Regions from separate parts of the Microbulbifer sp. CNSA002 genome, predicted to be linked through region 3. Evidence: predicted binding sites of a transcription regulator. Region 3 holds the regulator's gene; each other region holds the start of a gene.

The links. Region 3 encodes sigma-54, which starts transcription at its own class of promoters, with help from an activator protein. Its sites were predicted from a motif close to TGGCACANNNNTTGCNNT; they were not measured.
Region 1: the regulator sigma-54 is predicted to act here: its motif matches at 3,508-3,525, upstream of ACG1BZ_RS00670 (RtcB family protein).
Region 2: the regulator sigma-54 is predicted to act here: its motif matches at 2,169-2,186, upstream of glnA (glutamate--ammonia ligase).

What each region holds. Positions count from the first base shown of each region.
Region 1 is NZ_CP172449.1:141,128-146,520, forward strand. Features, by position in the region: gene ACG1BZ_RS00655 (TSUP family transporter) at 1-125, opposite strand, end outside; gene ACG1BZ_RS00660 (C13 family peptidase) at 213-1,703, opposite strand; gene rtcR (RNA repair transcriptional activator RtcR) at 1,764-3,362, opposite strand; gene ACG1BZ_RS00670 (RtcB family protein) at 3,582-4,811, shown strand; gene ACG1BZ_RS00675 (hypothetical protein) at 4,858-4,986, shown strand; tRNA gene ACG1BZ_RS00680 (tRNA-Ser) at 5,001-5,072, shown strand.
Region 2 is NZ_CP172449.1:5,003,353-5,008,745, reverse strand. Features, by position in the region: gene typA (translational GTPase TypA) at 1-262, opposite strand, end outside; gene thiI (tRNA uracil 4-sulfurtransferase ThiI) at 463-1,944, opposite strand; gene glnA (glutamate--ammonia ligase) at 2,270-3,676, shown strand; gene ACG1BZ_RS22105 (DUF4124 domain-containing protein) at 3,859-4,419, shown strand; gene glnL (nitrogen regulation protein NR(II)) at 4,749-5,393, shown strand, end outside.
Region 3 is NZ_CP172449.1:4,081,899-4,087,291, reverse strand. Features, by position in the region: gene rapZ (RNase adapter RapZ) at 1-271, opposite strand, end outside; gene ptsN (PTS IIA-like nitrogen regulatory protein PtsN) at 377-838, opposite strand; gene hpf (ribosome hibernation-promoting factor, HPF/YfiA family) at 842-1,132, opposite strand; gene ACG1BZ_RS18165 (RNA polymerase factor sigma-54) at 1,329-2,795, opposite strand; gene lptB (LPS export ABC transporter ATP-binding protein) at 2,990-3,715, opposite strand; gene lptA (lipopolysaccharide transport periplasmic protein LptA) at 3,808-4,365, opposite strand; gene lptC (LPS export ABC transporter periplasmic protein LptC) at 4,352-4,918, opposite strand; gene ACG1BZ_RS18145 (KdsC family phosphatase) at 4,918-5,393, opposite strand, start outside.

The DNA.
Region 1 (5,393 bases), 1.3 Mb from region 3:
CTAAGAATAAGGGCCGGTACAGTTATCAGGCCGCCCCCACCTGCTAGTGTATCAAGTAGGCCCGCAATAACGGCGACGAAAAACAAAATAAACAATAACTCTATAGAGAGGCTAGCGAACTCCAAGAAGGTATCTCCTTTCGCTTGGTATTATGGTAGATAGTGATTAGTACCAAAAATAATTTTTAGTCGGTTTGTACCGGAATTCCAAAATTAATAAATCGATTTTTTTCCATGCCACCACATTAGGAAATTCTCTCCCACTGAATATTGGGGCAGGGAGTGGCGGCTTCTTTTAATCCCCTGTTCCTGTTCCATCTCGGTTACTTTTAACTTGGCGGCTTCAAACCATGCCCCAGGATTATTCACTCCCTGATTGAGGGCTTCACCGTAAAGCGCGGAACTAAACCAGGTGCGCTCGGAATCATCGCTACATCCAAAGGAGCTGCGATCCGCAGCGGCCGAAGTAAAGATGACCCGATTGGGGCTATGTAGGGCTTCTACCCATTGACCGGAAAAGCAGGCTGAAACAACGATCCACTGGTACTGGGCGTTAATATTGTTCAGCAATCGTTGCCCATCTTTCAGTGAGAAATCATTTAGGGGAATCTCCCCCTCGGCAATTTTGAAATCTCCATTTCGAGCACCATGGCTGACCAGGTGTATAAGAAGTAAATCTTCTTTGGGGTCCATTAACTGATCAATTGCATTAAGGCTTTCCTGGATACTGGTGCGGGTAGCTAGGGGGAAACCGTATCCGCCGCCGTTACTGAGGCGCAGCATACGTTGGTCAATGCTAAAGGCTTCGTCGAGGCGCTCTGCCACCCAGTCCAGCTCCCTGGCAAATACTGGAGAGGTGCCATCACCACCTATAAGTAGGGTATAAATATCGCGCACGCCGGGCCTCTGCGAGGGGAGGGCTTTTATAGCGTCATGTAAGCGCTCACTTTCGCTATAGAGACGGGTTTCTGCCTGGGCACCGGGAATATCCGTCTGTGCGCGCCAGGCGTCTTCGCTGGGGTAATAGGTACCCCCGGAGAAATAGGCAGACTCCTCGACAGTGTTTCCTTCAGCATTCGTACTTATTCGTACGCCTTCTCCTTCTGCTTCTCCATAGCGAAAAGTGGCACGGATAATCGTGCCGTCAGGCTGGGTGAGTTCACCTTCGCCTGAATAGGAGCCGTACTCGAAGCTGCCGGTATAGCGATAGCCATCGCTATCTGAGTAGCTGCCCTGTATTAAGTATCCGTATTCAAAGGCACCCTGATAAAGGCTGCCATCTTCTGCAGTGAGTTTGCCTTCGCCGTGGGGATCAAAGTTTAAAAACTCACCATGATAACTCCCACCTTCATCCCAATTTAAAGTACCGCTTTGCAGCTCCCCTTCATGGAACTCTCCCGCCCACTCAGTTTCATCGCAACTATAGCGACCTTTGCCGTGGGGCTCTCCATTGCGGAATTCCCCTTCATAGCTACAGCCATCACTTCCAGTTAACTCACCTTCACCTGTCATGCGACCTTCTCGAAAATCGCCACGATAATGGCTGCCATTTGGCCATTCGAGCTGACCCCGTCCATGAAACAGACCGTTAAGCATCTCGCCTTTGTAAACAGAGCCATCTGGCAAGGCGGTACCACCTGCGAATTGGGTTGGCTCACATGCGCTGAGAAAGAAAATAAGCGGCGTTAAATAGGTGTATTTCATTCCATGATCCAGCATCCGGCTTTTGGAATCAGACTAACAAAAAATAATGCCAAGTGGCCTCTATGTTTTATTCAGCTGGTCGAATTTAAGACCGTATTTATCTAAAAGTTGGCGTACCCGGTGTGAGTCGTTATTGGATTTTTTTGAGGTGCGGCTTACTTGAAATAATTTGCGTCCGGCTTCTGCCATCGAATTGGACTCTGCACAAACCTGAATTAGCCCAGCTAGTTTGATTTGCTCGTAGTAATCCATCTGTTCGGTGTGGTCACGACCCAACAGTGCTTCGATACGGGCAAGGGATAGTGATGAATCTGTTACTGGATTTTGCCATTTAATCCGCAACCTATGGATTTCCTCTTCTACTACCTGAGTCGTGATACGCCCACCATCGGCGAGGGTACCCATACGCAGGATACTGGCGTTAAGGTCGCGAAAGTTCGCAGACCAGCTGGCCTCGCGGGAGCGCCCAAAACTCAGGTACTTTTCCCGTGCTGCTCTATTAAAGCTGACAAGATGCCCGGATTTCCTGGAGAAAGCCTCCAGCTCAAAATCTATATTGGGTTCCAGGTCTTCAATACGCTCTCGTAGAGAGGGCAGTCGGTAGGTCCACAGATCGATACGGGCGAGCAGGTCCGCGCGAAATTTACCTTCTTGGCAGAGCTGTACCAGATCCCGGTTGGTACCGGCGATCAGCTGGAAGTGACTGCTTACTTCCTTATCAGAGCCGAAAGGCATAAAGCGTTTGTGCTCAATCGCACGCAATAACATGGCCTGCTCATCCAATCCCAACTCACCGATTTCATCGAGAAACAGCAGGCCCTTATCTGCTTCCATAAGCAAGCCCGGCCGGTGGGTGGTGGCACCGGTATAGGCGCCTTTACGATGGCCGAACAGGGCGGACATGGCATTTTCGCCGCGCAGGGTGGCGCAGTTAACGGCTACCAGGCCACCCTCCAGCTTGCCCCGCTGCTTGCGTAGTTCAAAGACACGCTGGGCCAGCTGGGATTTACCTGCCCCTGTGGGACCGGTAATTAGTATGGGGGCGTCGGAGCGAATCGATACCTGCTCCAGCTGCTCGATCATCTGGTTAAAAGCGAGATTGTTGGTCTCGATTCCCCCCTTCAGATAGGTGGTGCCCTCCTGGTGTTCCCTCTGGAAGCGCGAGGCAATCTGGTCGTATTTGGACAGGTCCAAATCGATGATTTGGTATTCGCCCGGCAAGCTACTGTTCTTTCGCGCCGGGGAAGTTTGCAGCAGACGCCCGGGGAAATACCCCGCCTCTGTTAACAGGTACAAGCAGATCTGGGCTACATGAGTACCGGTGGTGATATGCACCAGGTACTGCTCGTCATCCGGCTTGAAGCTATAGGCGCGGGCGAAATCCAGCAGATTGCTATACACACTCTCGAAATCCCAAGGGTCATTGAAGTTCACCCGGTGGTGGACCACTTCGGTCTCTGGAGAGACCCGCGCAATATCTTCTGTGACCTGGTCAGCCAGGCTTCTCGAGTGGTTGTCGAAAAGGAGCTCCAGCCGATCGATCAATAGGTCATCGTGCTGGCACATGGAAATGTTTGGGCGCCATTTATCCCAGCGCTTGTCGCCTTTGCCGCGCCGGTCCTTGCTGGTACCGAGAATACTGATAGCGATTGTCTTCATGCTATCTAAAATATGATTTAACTATCAAAAAAGATAGATATTTATGAATCCCCTGTCTCAAGAATTCTACGAAAAAATCCTGAGATAAAAAATAAATCGTTAAAAAACAATAGGTTACAAGTATTTTTCAGTTGTCTGCAAAAGTTGGCACCCAATTCGCTATATCAATAACTAAATGAAACACATGAATACCAAGCGCGGTTTCAAAAGGGGTGGAAGATGAAACCAATGCCATATGAAGTAATGCAGGCAGGTGGGGTACCGATTAAGTCTTGGACCCTGGGTGTGCCTTTTGAAGATGAAGCCAAAGCGCAGCTCAAAAATATCTCGCAGATGCCATTCGTCCATAAATGGGTCGCGGCGATGCCTGATGTACATCTAGGCAAAGGCGCCACCATTGGCAGCGTGGTCCCAACTCTAGGGGCAGTAATTCCCGCTGCCGTAGGGGTGGATATTGGCTGCGGTATGATGGCGGTTCGCACCAGCCTGACGGCGGCGCAACTGCCGGACAACCTGGCTGGAGTGCGCAGCGCCATCGAACGCGCTGTGCCCCACGGCCGTACTGGACGACACCGGGGGAGAGGGCGGGATAAGGGGGCTTGGGAGAACCCACCGGACGATGCACTTGCCGGTTGGGTGCCTCTTGCCGCCCAGTTTGAACTGCTCAAAGAGAGGCATTCAGTATTAAAAAATACTAATAATATCAATCACCTGGGAACACTCGGCACAGGCAATCACTTTATCGAGATGTGCCTGGATGAACAGGGTAGCGTGTGGTTGATGTTGCATAGTGGCTCTCGGGGAGTGGGAAATAGAATAGGTACTTACTTTATTGAGAAAGCCAAGCGGGATATGGAGCGCTGGCATATCCACTTACCGGACAGTGACCTGGCCTATTTCCCGGAAGGTACAGAGCACTTTGATGACTATGTGCAGGCGGTGGAGTGGGCGCAGGAGTTTGCCCGTATCAATCGCGAAGTAATGATGGTGCGAACTATTAGCGCGGTGAAGCAGGCCCTGGGAATGGATTTTGAGGCACGGATGGAAGCGGTGAATTGTCACCACAATTACGTTTCCCGCGAGCATCATTATGGCAAAGATGTGTTGGTGACCCGGAAAGGCGCTGTAAGAGCGCGTGCCGGCGAAATGGGTATTATTCCCGGTAGTATGGGGGCCAAGTCATTTATTGTGCGGGGGCTGGGTAACGAAGAAAGCTTCTGTAGCTGTAGCCATGGGGCCGGACGAGTGATGTCCCGTACCAAGGCCAAAAAGCTGGTCTCCCTGGAAGAGCATCGCGCGGCCACCGCCGATGTGGAATGCCGAAAAGACGAGGGTGTGATCGATGAAACCCCATCGGCCTACAAACCTATCGAAAAGGTTATGGCAGCACAGAAAGACCTGGTGGAAATCGTCTACACCCTCAAGCAAGTGGTTTGCGTCAAAGGCTGACGCGTTTTAGGCCAGGGATCGGCCGAACTAAGGCAATTGCTAAAGTATGCAGGCCGCCGAGCGAATTCGCCGGGTTGCCGCAACCGAGTTTGAGTTCTTTAGCCCGTCAGCGGAGCCGGTTCTGAATTCCGGCCCGGCACCACCGCCTATGGCGGCAGGTGTACCCACGGGATAGAAGTTCAAACGCCTACTTTGTAGCTCACTTGGTAGAGCAGTCGATAACTTATCGATTGGTAGCAGGTTCGATTCCTGTCAAAGTCCCATCGTTATCCAAACGACCTGGAAAGAGGCGAGAGCCTGGGGTTCGATTCCCCATTAAAAATCTACCTGGGGTCCGATAGCCTCTTGATACGGTAAATAGGATTTAGCGATTTACTGCGGAGGCATTCTGGCAACTGTGTCGTTAATCGTGGGTCTGCCCTGTGCGATCCAGCGGCAAGATTTATGATTGTGTCTCCTGGCCAAGAATTTTGGCTGTAGGCTCAGGGGGAGCTAAGTGGAGAAAATCGTAATTCCTCTGCCGCTGGGGCCAACTCGGCACAAACGGTTTACCACCTGTCGCTGGACGGGCCCCACCCTTGC
Region 2 (5,393 bases), 920 kb from region 3:
CGCGCTCTACCTCGCCGCCGAAGTCGGCGTGCCCTGGGGTGTCGACAATATTGATGCGGTAGTCATTCCAGCGGATAGCGGTGTTTTTCGCCAGGATGGTGATGCCACGCTCACGCTCTTGATCGTTGGAGTCCATGACGCGCTCGGCGCCTTCGTCGCGGCGGTCGAGAGTGCCGGACTGGGACAACAGCTTGTCCACAAGGGTGGTTTTGCCATGGTCTACGTGGGCGATAATCGCAATATTGCGCAGATTCTCTATCACTGGGGGCCTCTGGGCGTTAAATCTTGGTAAGTCGGGGCGGGGGCCTGCGGGGTTTCTACAGCAGCATTCCGGCCAAAGGCGGCGATTATAGGGGGGCCGCATGACAATTGGGAGTGATTTTGAGTAAAAAATCACCGCCCCGGGGGGGTGATTGCTTTAAAACCCGCGCGGGCGGTGGTTGCCCGCGCCTTGAGCAGAAGTTACTTCTTAATGGTTTCCGGTCTGTGGGGAATCAGCGGGCGCAGCACGCCCACATTGCGAAAACCTTCGTCCAACAGGTGTGAGGCGTGCAGGCGGCTCATAACGCCTTTGGAGCAATACAGGAGGTACTCACGCTCCTGGTCCAGGTGGGCAAAGCTGTTGTTGAGACGGTAGAAAGGAATAGTCTGCACCTCACAGCCTAGCTCCAACGGGTCCAGCTCCTCTTCATCCGGGTGGCGGATATCGATAACCACTGCGCTGCCCGGCTCCTCGCGGATCTCCACATCCGGTGCTTCGCCATCGACTTCTTCGATCACCTGATCAATATTTTGCATCACCCGATTGCTGATAGCGCGATCGAGGACGGTGAAATCGAAGCGGTTTTCCTCGGACTCCACCTTTTCAATTTTGGCGCGGGTGGTGGGTTTAACCGAGATAACGCCGCAGTACTCCGGCATATTGGCGGCGAACTCTTCAGTGCCGATGGCCCGGGAGGTACGGATAATATCGGTCTTGTCGGTGGTGATCAGTGGGCGCAATACCAGGGTATTGGTAACACTGTCGATCACCGACAGATTTTTCAGGGTCTGGCTGGAAACCTGGGCGATGGCTTCACCGGTGACTACGGCGTCCACCTCCAGCTCCTTGGCGATCACATCGGCGGCGCGCAGCATCATGCGTTTCAAAATGACGCCCATATGGGAGTCGTCGACCCGCTCGAGAATCTCTGCCACGACTTCGTCAAACGGCACAGTGATAAAGCGCACCCGATGGGAAGCACCGTATTTGTTCCACAGGTAGTAGGCGACTTCTTTCACGCCCAGCTCGTGCTGGCGTCCGCCCAGGTTGAAGAACAGGAAGTGGGTGCGGATACCGCGCTTCATGGTCATGTAACTGGCCACGGTAGAATCGAAGCCACCGGATACCAGCGACAATACCGGGTCTTGCGTTCCGAGGGGGAAGCCGCCCAGGCCGGGATGCTGCTCTTCGATCACGTTGAGCTTATCGTGGCGGATCTCCAGCTTAACGGTGATGTCGGGGTTTTTCAGTTTGACTCCGGATGCCTCAGTGTTCTTGTTGAGGCCGCCGCCCACGTACTGCTCCACATCCAGGGATTGGAAGTCGTGTTTGCCGGTGCGCTTAACCCTGACGCAGAAAGTCTTGTCCTTCAGGGCGTCTCCCCATACCGACAGGGTTTTCTCGTACATGTCGTGCAGGTCGCCCAGGGGGAACTGGCGCACGCGGGAGAAGTTGGCGATGCCGGGGGTGTGAGAGAGCACCTCTTCGATACGTCCACCCAGGTGGGACACAGCATCGGGCGCGATCACATCGATCTTTTCCCAATCCTTTCGCACCTGGATACGGTCGTCCAGCTGGCGCAGCAGGCGCTGCAGGTTGTCCTTGAGCTGGCGCGACATGCGCTTGCGCACAGGGTTGCTCTTGATGGTGATCTCTGGAAAAAACTTGACGACAAAGTGCATGGGAATCCGTGGGGTACCGCATGTTGATAGAAGGTGCGGCATTATAAACTAGCCGGAGCCAAGTTGGTTGTGCACTGTTTGCGGGCGAAGCGAGAGCAAATATGTTCTATTTTGGTGCGTATTTATGTGGCTGCTCGGCCACAATACATCTATCCTGGCTGCGTCAGCACTTTGCTGGGGCTCGCACCGGCGCCAACCGGGACTATGAGGCGATTGCCCTAATTTGGCACACTCCTTGCTTTATTTCACGCCAGGTAGAGAGTGAATGCCGGCAGCGACAGCAAGGCATAGCGACCAATTACTTTTCAAGACCTGGAGGACTGCAATGTCAGCGAAAACGCTCGGTTTGATTAATGAAAGTGAAGCGAAATGGATAGACCTGCGCTTTACCGATACCAAGGGTAAAGAACAACACGTTTCCATCCCTGCGTCGGAAGTTGACGGTGAGTTCTTTGAAGAAGGCAAAATGTTCGATGGTTCTTCCATCGCCGGTTGGAAGGGCATCAACGAATCCGACATGATCCTGATGCCGGACGACGAGACCGCTTTCCTCGACCCCTTCACCGATGAGAGCACTGTTATCATTCGCTGTAACATCGTTGACCCAATTACCGGTCAGGGTTACGAGCGAGATCCTCGCTCCATCGCATTGCGCGCTGAGGAATACCTGAAGTCCACTGGTCTGGGTGACACCGCTCTGTTCGGTCCTGAGCCCGAGTTCTTCGTATTCGACGATATTACCTGGGGTGCTGAAATGGGCGGCGCCTTCTACAAGATCAACTCCGAAGAAGCAGCCTGGTCCTCTGGTCACAACTTTGCCGAAGGCAATATTGGTCACCGCCCCGGCGTTAAAGGCGGTTACTTCCCGGTTCCTCCGGTGGATTCCCTGCACGACGTTCGCGCCGCTATGTGTTCTGCGATGGAACAGATGGGCCTGCGCGTAGAAGTGCATCACCACGAAGTAGGTACTGCCGGCCAGTGTGAGATCGGCGTTGCCGCCAACACCCTGACCAAGAAAGCGGACGAAGTACAGATCCTCAAGTACGCTGTACACAACGTTGCCCACGCCTACGGCAAGACCGCGACCTTTATGCCCAAGCCGCTGGTTGGCGATAACGGTTCCGGTATGCACGTTCATCAGTCCTTTAGCAAGGATGGCGTAAACCAGTTTGCCGGTGACGCCTACGCTGGTCTGTCCGAAGCTGCTCTGTACTACATCGGCGGTATCGTTAAGCACGCTCGCGCCCTGAACGCGCTGTGTAACGCTTCCACCAACTCTTACAAGCGTCTGGTACCTGGCTTCGAAGCGCCGGTAATCCTGGCTTACTCTGCGCGCAACCGCTCTGCGTCTATCCGTATTCCTTTCGTGCCCTCCCCGAAAGGTAAGCGCATCGAGACTCGCTTCCCGGACCCGACCGCCAACCCGTACCTGTCTTTCGCCGCGCTGCTGATGGCGGGTCTCGACGGTATCAAGAACAAGATCCACCCTGGCGATGCTGCGGACAAGGATCTGTACGACCTGCCGCCGGAAGAGCTGGCTGAGTACCCGACTGTCGCTTCCAGTCTGGAAGGTGCCCTGGATGCTCTGGACCAGGATCGCGAGTTCCTGACAGCCGGTGGTGTATTCACTAACGATGCTATCGATGCCTACATCGAGCTGAAGCGTGAAGAAGTAGAGCGTCTGAACATGACCACTCACCCGGTCGAGTTCGATATGTACTACTCCGTGTAATGGCGACCGGCATCACCGTGATGCCGTCGAGCCGTTCTCGAAAAGCCCGCGCCACCCTGGTGCGGGCTTTTTTATTGCGAGTACACTGTCAGCCGGGACTTGAGGGCTCTGTGGTCTGCAGCAGCAATAAATGGCGCCAAAAGTATGAAAGTCCCTGTACCTGAAATGGGGGGAGTCGCAGGGTGGCTAATAGAATGTTGGGAATTCAAAAACTACTGAAAGCTGTTTTATTGGCTTTGCCCATAGTAGCTGTTGTGGCTTTCGCAGAGACTGGGGCCATATACAAGATAGTGGGTCCCGATGGTCAGGTAACCTTTAGTGACACGCCACCTCCAAATGGAAACTTGGAGGAAGTTGAGTTGGCACCGATCAACATCCAGCCGATCGCTTTACCTCGACAGCTACCCTCAAGAAAGCTGTCGCCAAACGGCAAAAATAGGGGTTCCGGGGCTGTTTCTATCCAGATTGTGAGCCCAATTAATGAGGCTACTATCCCCCCTGGGCAAACCCTGATTGCGCTTGAGGTGCAAGTAACTCCAGCCTATCCAGAAGGTTCGAGCTTCTATGCGGTTATTGATGGGCAGCGCTGGCAGGGGAGTTCTGACGGTAATGCTCTAGATATCTCGGCTCTTGAACGTGGAACACATACTCTGCAGGCCGTCTTAGTGGGTTCAAATGGGCGGGTTCTGGCTCAATCCCGCGTGGTCACAATTTACGTGAAGCGACCCATAGCCAGGGGTTGAATACTGGGGGGCGAAAGCCCCCTCAATCTAATTGCCCTCTCACTTCTAACCCTCTCCTAATTCCGCTTGTTTGTTTTTTGACCTGCGCACCGTTATGGTGCATTCTGCCTGTGACTGGCGGCATCTCATTTTTTAAGCTGAATAACTCGCTATGCCACTGCAGCTAACTGCGCACCGATTGTGTCCGGTTGAAGTTGTTCCCGCCTGCAAATGCCAGCATATGCGCCATTTTGGTTTGCTTTTTGCACTGACTAGATACAGCGCTAGTTTGCTGGGGGTGACCAAAGGGAGTTTGGTCAGAGCCTCGGAATGAATCGGAAATTTTGTGAATGCTGAATGATCGCCAGTTGCGCCAATTACTCGATAGCCTGACTTCCGCAGTGTTGGTGCTGGATGAAAACTTATCGCTTTGCTATTTGAACAATGCTGCTGAGGACTTGTTGGCCGCCTCCAGTACCCGGGTTAAAGGCTCGAAGTTGGAGGAGGTGGTGCGAGAATCTCCCACTGCCTATGAGGCTATGCGGGAAGCATTGCGCAAAAATGAGAAGTATACAGTGCGCCGGGCCAGTTGGAGGTTGAACAATCTTGAAACCCGGACCGTGGATTACTCAGTCAGCCCGGTCCCCGAGTTTTCTGTGCTACTTGTGGAAGTGCAGCCGATGGATCGCCTGTTGCGAATTGCCAGGGAAGATGCACTGCTCAGTGCCCAGGAAACGACACGAAACCTGGTTCGCGGTATGGCCCATGAGGTCAAGAACCCCCTCGGTGGTATCCGTGGGGCTGCACAACTATTGCAGCGCGAGTTGCCGGACCGGGAGTTAGACGAATATACACAGATTATCATCGAGGAAGTGGATCGCCTGCGCAATCTGGTTGACCGTTTATTGGGACCACGCCAGCCGGTAGTACTGCAACCGGTTAATGTGCACGAGGTTCTGGAGCGGGTTGCCCAGTTGCTGGATGCTGAGTGTATC
Region 3 (5,393 bases):
CGAGATAGATAACATCACATTGAACCCCTGCCTCGCGCAAGGACTCAATAACACTGGGAGCCTGTCTAATGTCTTGCCAGAGATTGCGGGCATCGACACCCAGGGCCAGAGGTGTGTTTTCTTTTGGCGGTTGTGCCTTGACCCTCTTAACCAGCTCCGGGAGCAGGCTGGTGGGAAGGTTGTCGATACAATTGAAGCCGACATCTTCCAGTAATTGCAGTGCAGAACTTTTTCCGGAGCCGGAGCGTCCACTAATTATCACCAAGCGCATGGAGAGCCCTTTTCTTTGATCAAGTTTTTATTATTTCGCTTGTTGCACTACCTGAACAATGAGGCGAATGTCAGCTCTGAGACTCAGTTACTAACAAAACCTCCTCTAGGCGGCTGCGGTACTATCAATAGCGAGGGCATATAGCTCATCACTACTTTGTGCTTGCCTTAGCTTATCTCTAACCAGGCTGTTGGAAAACAGAGCGGCGATTTCGGCTAGTGTATCCAGATGTTCCTGTTCAGCATCTTCGGGGACCAGAAGAGTAAATAGCAAATCGACAGGCTGACGGTCGGCAGAGTCAAAATCAATGGCGGGCTGGGTGGTACAGAGAACCCCAATGGGGCTATCACAGCCGGGCAGCCTGCAATGGGGAATGGCAACTCCATCGCCGATACCGGTGGAACCAAGGCGCTCACGGGCGATCAGTTGATTAAAAACTGTATCGGAGTCGTGTTGAGGATATTGTTCGGCGATGGCCTGGGCAATATTGAGCAGTAGCTTTTTTTTGCTGCTCCCCGCCAGATGGCAAAGGCTAAGGCGGGGAGAGAGTAATGCTTCCAGTGTCATAGTTCAGCGATGGTTCTGCAACTTCTCTTTGTGTTTTTTCAGTTGGCGGTCCAGCTTATCGGTGAGCGCATCAATTGCCGCGTACATATCTCTGTCTTCGGATCCAGCACAGAGGTCGTGACCGTTTATATGTACCGTCGCCTCAGCCTTTTGGATCAGTTTTTCGACAGATAAAATTACTTGCGCGTTGGTGATGTTGTCGTAATGTCTGGACAGCTTCTCCATTTTGCTTTCGCAGTAGCTGCGCATAGGTGAGGTAACGTCGACGTGGTGGCCACTAATATTGATCTGCATGGATTTCTCCTTAAAGGTGCATCACAAGCCGGCGCTCACCCCCTATCGGGTCGCAACCCTACTAGGAAGTGGGCCAGAATGGAAGGATACACTCAAATTTTGGATTTTGGTTGCAGGTTGGGGGCGGAAGGCGCCAGTGGCGCATGACTGGAGGTGGGTTAGGGGTCAGGTTAATTGGCTGTGTTTGGGTTGTGGTTTAAATGAGCCTCTTTCTCTCACTTGAGGAGGGGATGCCCATAGATTCACGGTATTTCGCTACCGTTCGGCGCGCAACCTTGATGCCTTGCTTGTCCAGCTCCTGAGTGATCTTGTTATCTGATAGCGGCTTTCGAGGTACTTCCGTGTCAATCAGCTTGCGAATCAGGGCTCGAATGGCGGTGGATGAAGCATCCTCACCGGAATCTGTACTGACGTGGCTTGAGAAGAAATATTTGAGTTCGAAAACTCCCCGTGGAGTCAGCATATATTTTTGAGTGGTCACTCGGGATATGGTGGATTCATGCATGCCAATGGTTTCAGCAATATCTGCCAGAACCATTGGTCGCATTGCCTCTGGGCCTTCTTCAAAAAAGCCTTGCTGCTTATCCACAATGGACGTAGCGACCTTTAGCAGGGTGTCGTGGCGGCTCTGCAGGCTCTTCAAGAACCAACGGGCCTCCTGCAAGTGATCCCGCATGAAATTGTTTTCTCGGGAGTTGTCTGCCCGTTTTACCAGGGAGGCGTAGTGGCCATTAATCCGGATCTTGGGAGTGATTTCTGGATTGAGTTCGACCAGCCAGCGGTGATCCTTGCGGGACACAATAATATCGGGAATGACATATGCGGGCTGTTCCCCGCTGAACTCCTCACCTGGATTGGGGGTTAGTGTCTGGATAAGGCGGATTACTTCGCCGAGCTGGGCTTCGTTGAGACGTGTGCGTCGGGTGAGTTGCCTGAAATCCCTTTTTCCAAGTAATTCCAAGTGGCGCTCAATGATGGTCTGCGCTTCGTTTAGCCACGGAGTTTCCGCTGGTAGCTGCTTGAGCTGGAGTTGAAGGCACTCTTGGAGGCTTCTGGCCCCACAGCCAGCTGGTTCGAATTGTTGCACAGCTTTAAGGACTGCAACTACCTCATCTTCTTCGAGCTGAAGGGAGTTGGCCACATCATCAACGGTGGTATTGAGGAGACCGTTTGGGTCGATGGCGTCAATAAGGTGCTCGCCGATCCATTTATCGTGACTGGAAAGTGCTGTCAGGTTTAATTGCCAGCGCAAGTGGTCTTGAAGTGTGTCGGTGGAAGAATTGCGCTCAAAATTGGGGTCGTCGCCCTCGGCGGGACCACTATAGCTGCTGTAAATGTCGTCCCAGTGAGAATCAACCGGCAGCTCTGTTGGAATATCCTGGTTCCATTCAGAATCACCAAGCTCTTTTTCCTCAGCGGCTGTGTGGGTTAAACCCTCCCCTGCAGCGGCTGGCGGCTCTTGTTGTGCGTTGCTCTCAGTATCGGCAGTTACTTGTTGAGCCAGATCTTCACCCTCAGCTTCCAGCATTGGATTGTTGTCGAGGGCTGCCTGGACTTCTTGCTGTAAATCTAGTGTGGAGAGCTGCAGGAGGCGTATTGCCTGCTGCAACTGGGGGGTCATGGTTAGCTGTGCGCCGAGCTTGAGCTGGAGAGACTGCTTCATAATTTAAAGTTGCAGGCCAGTGCGACAAAGGGTTCGTCAAAATTAACCCGAGATGGCGCAGACTACCTTGGCCCTCAAACTATTACAAGCAATAAGCGTGCCGACTATTGCCTGCCAGAAGGTCAATTTCTATGTGGGATATGATATGTTTTTCGAGATTTTGCCTATTTTGTTACACTTGTCATCATTTGCCATTAAATCGTGAATTCATGTCCCAAATAGACTTCGCGTACCTGTTGGTTAGCGAGAACATCATCGGGTGTGCCTGAGGCAATAATATGCCCCTCGCTGACGATATAAGCAGTTTCACAGATATCCAGGGTTTCTCTCACGTTATGATCTGTGATCAAAACGCCGATATCCCTGTCCCGCAAGTGGCGAATAATGTGTTTGATGTCGTTCACTGAAATAGGGTCTACACCAGCAAAGGGTTCATCGAGCAAGACAAAGCTTGGGTCTGTAGCCAGGGCTCGTGCAATCTCCACCCTGCGCCGCTCTCCGCCGGATAGGGCCATTCCTAGGCTGTTTTCAATGTGTGTGATATTGAACTCTTCGAGCAACTCCTGGGCCTGCTCTTCGCGCTTTGCACGATTGAGTCCTTTTCGGGTTTCGAGGATTGCGAGAATATTGTCACGCACTGACAGGCGTCGAAAAACAGAGGCTTCCTGGGGCAGGTAACCGATTCCCTTGCGGGCGCGCCCGTGCATTGATAGGCGGGTAATATCTTCGTTGTCGATTAGGACTTGCCCGGCATCGGCCTGCACCAGCCCTGCGATCATATAGAAGCAGGTGGTTTTCCCGGCTCCATTGGGGCCAAGTAAGCCAACGACCTGCCCACTTGAGACGCTGACAGAGACATCTTGGACAACTTTTCTTTTTTTATATTGTTTGGCGAGGTGTAACGCTTGTAGCGTTGGCATAATGAGTCCTGAAATCTAACCGCGGCCGAGAGGGGTAGCGGATTACATCATTGTAAGTAGCGCTGTTTTGCAGGCACTGAAATTTGGATGAATTACTGGTCTGTGTCGGTATTAGCTTCAGCAGGCTCGCTGGTTTCGGTGCTCTCAGGTTTCCAGATCATCTCAACTCTGCCTTGGCCAGGCTGACTGCGAGCGCTCATTTGCTCAGTTGCGAGATCGTAGTCGATTTTCTCCGCAGTTAGGGTGTTGCCATCGCGATCGATATAAGCTTGCCCTGTGAGCTGCAGTTCTTCAGAGCTGATGACATACTCGATGCGCTCAGCACGGGCTTTTACAGGCTCTTCGCTCTCCAATATCTTTTGTTGGAAGTGCGCGGGGCGGCCCACAGCAATCACCCGGCTGATTTCATCGCTGGCCGTGAAGTACACTTCCACGCGATCTGCCTTGATTTGGAGGGAGCCCTGTGTGATGACCACGTTGTCACTATATACCACTAAGTTATTGGCGCGGTCGGCTGACATAGATTCCGAGCCCACAGAGATTCTCTGGGTTCTGTCGTCGGGTAAAGCCTGTGCTGCAGTGGCAATAGCTGCCAGCGCAATTGCAGTAACGGCCTTAAATATTGAGGGATAGCGGTTATTGGGTGTCATAGCTGCTCTTCACGTCGGATAGAATTTCCATCCGGTTTTCTTTCAGGTAGGCGCGCATGCCCTTCCCTTTGGTGTGGTTAGGGCCAGAGCTAATAGTAACAACTTTGTCGGTTTCGGCGAATTCCCTGTCAGGGAAGATCGTAATACGTGACGTCTTCAGTTGGATGCCATCAGGGGTGGGGAGTTCATCAATTTGAACTGCACCGCTGAGAACGATGCGTTCTCCGCGATTGAAAGCGATGCCTTGCCTGGACCTGGTGGCCCACTTGGGCTGGTCATCCGTATAGAACATCATGCGCGGTTTTTGAAGATTGGCTCTGTCACGGCGCTTGAATTGAAAGTAGGTGATTTGTTCTGCATCCACTCGATAAGCTAGGTTGCCTGCCTGGTCAAAATGGCGGGTTTCAGCCCCTTTGATAATAAGGTCCGCTGCCCGATTTTGTTGTTGAGGGGTTGGTCTTTTGCTTAAGAATTGCTCTGGAGGACTCTCAGAGAACCAGAGTCCGGCACTTATAAGTAGAATGACCAGTATGAGAGGCAACCACGAGCGCATCACTTTTCTCCGATATAGGGGGCGAGCGCCGCATCAAAGGTCCCTTGTGCAATCATAATGCGGTCGCAGACCTCGCGTACAGCACCCGCGCCGCCGCAGGCCTCTGTGATCCACAGGGCTCTCTCCCGTACGGGTGGGGCTGCATTAGGTGGTGCAATGGGGCACCCGATCTTGGTCATTACCAATAGATCGGGGTAATCATCCCCTATATAAGCGATATCTTCCAGACGGCATGACTCTTCAGAAAGTAATTCTTGTAGTGCGACAAACTTGTCCTCCCGGCCCTGAATCAATTTATTGATCCCCAGGTCGTGCGCACGGCGCTCTACAACATTACTGCGTCGGCCAGTAATGATTGCTACGCGCACCCCAGAGTTTTGTAGCATTTTAATGCCGTGCCCATCCAGAGTGTGAAAGGTTTTGAGTTCGTTACCGCTATTGTCAAAATAAAGCTTGCCGTCTGTCAGGACACCGT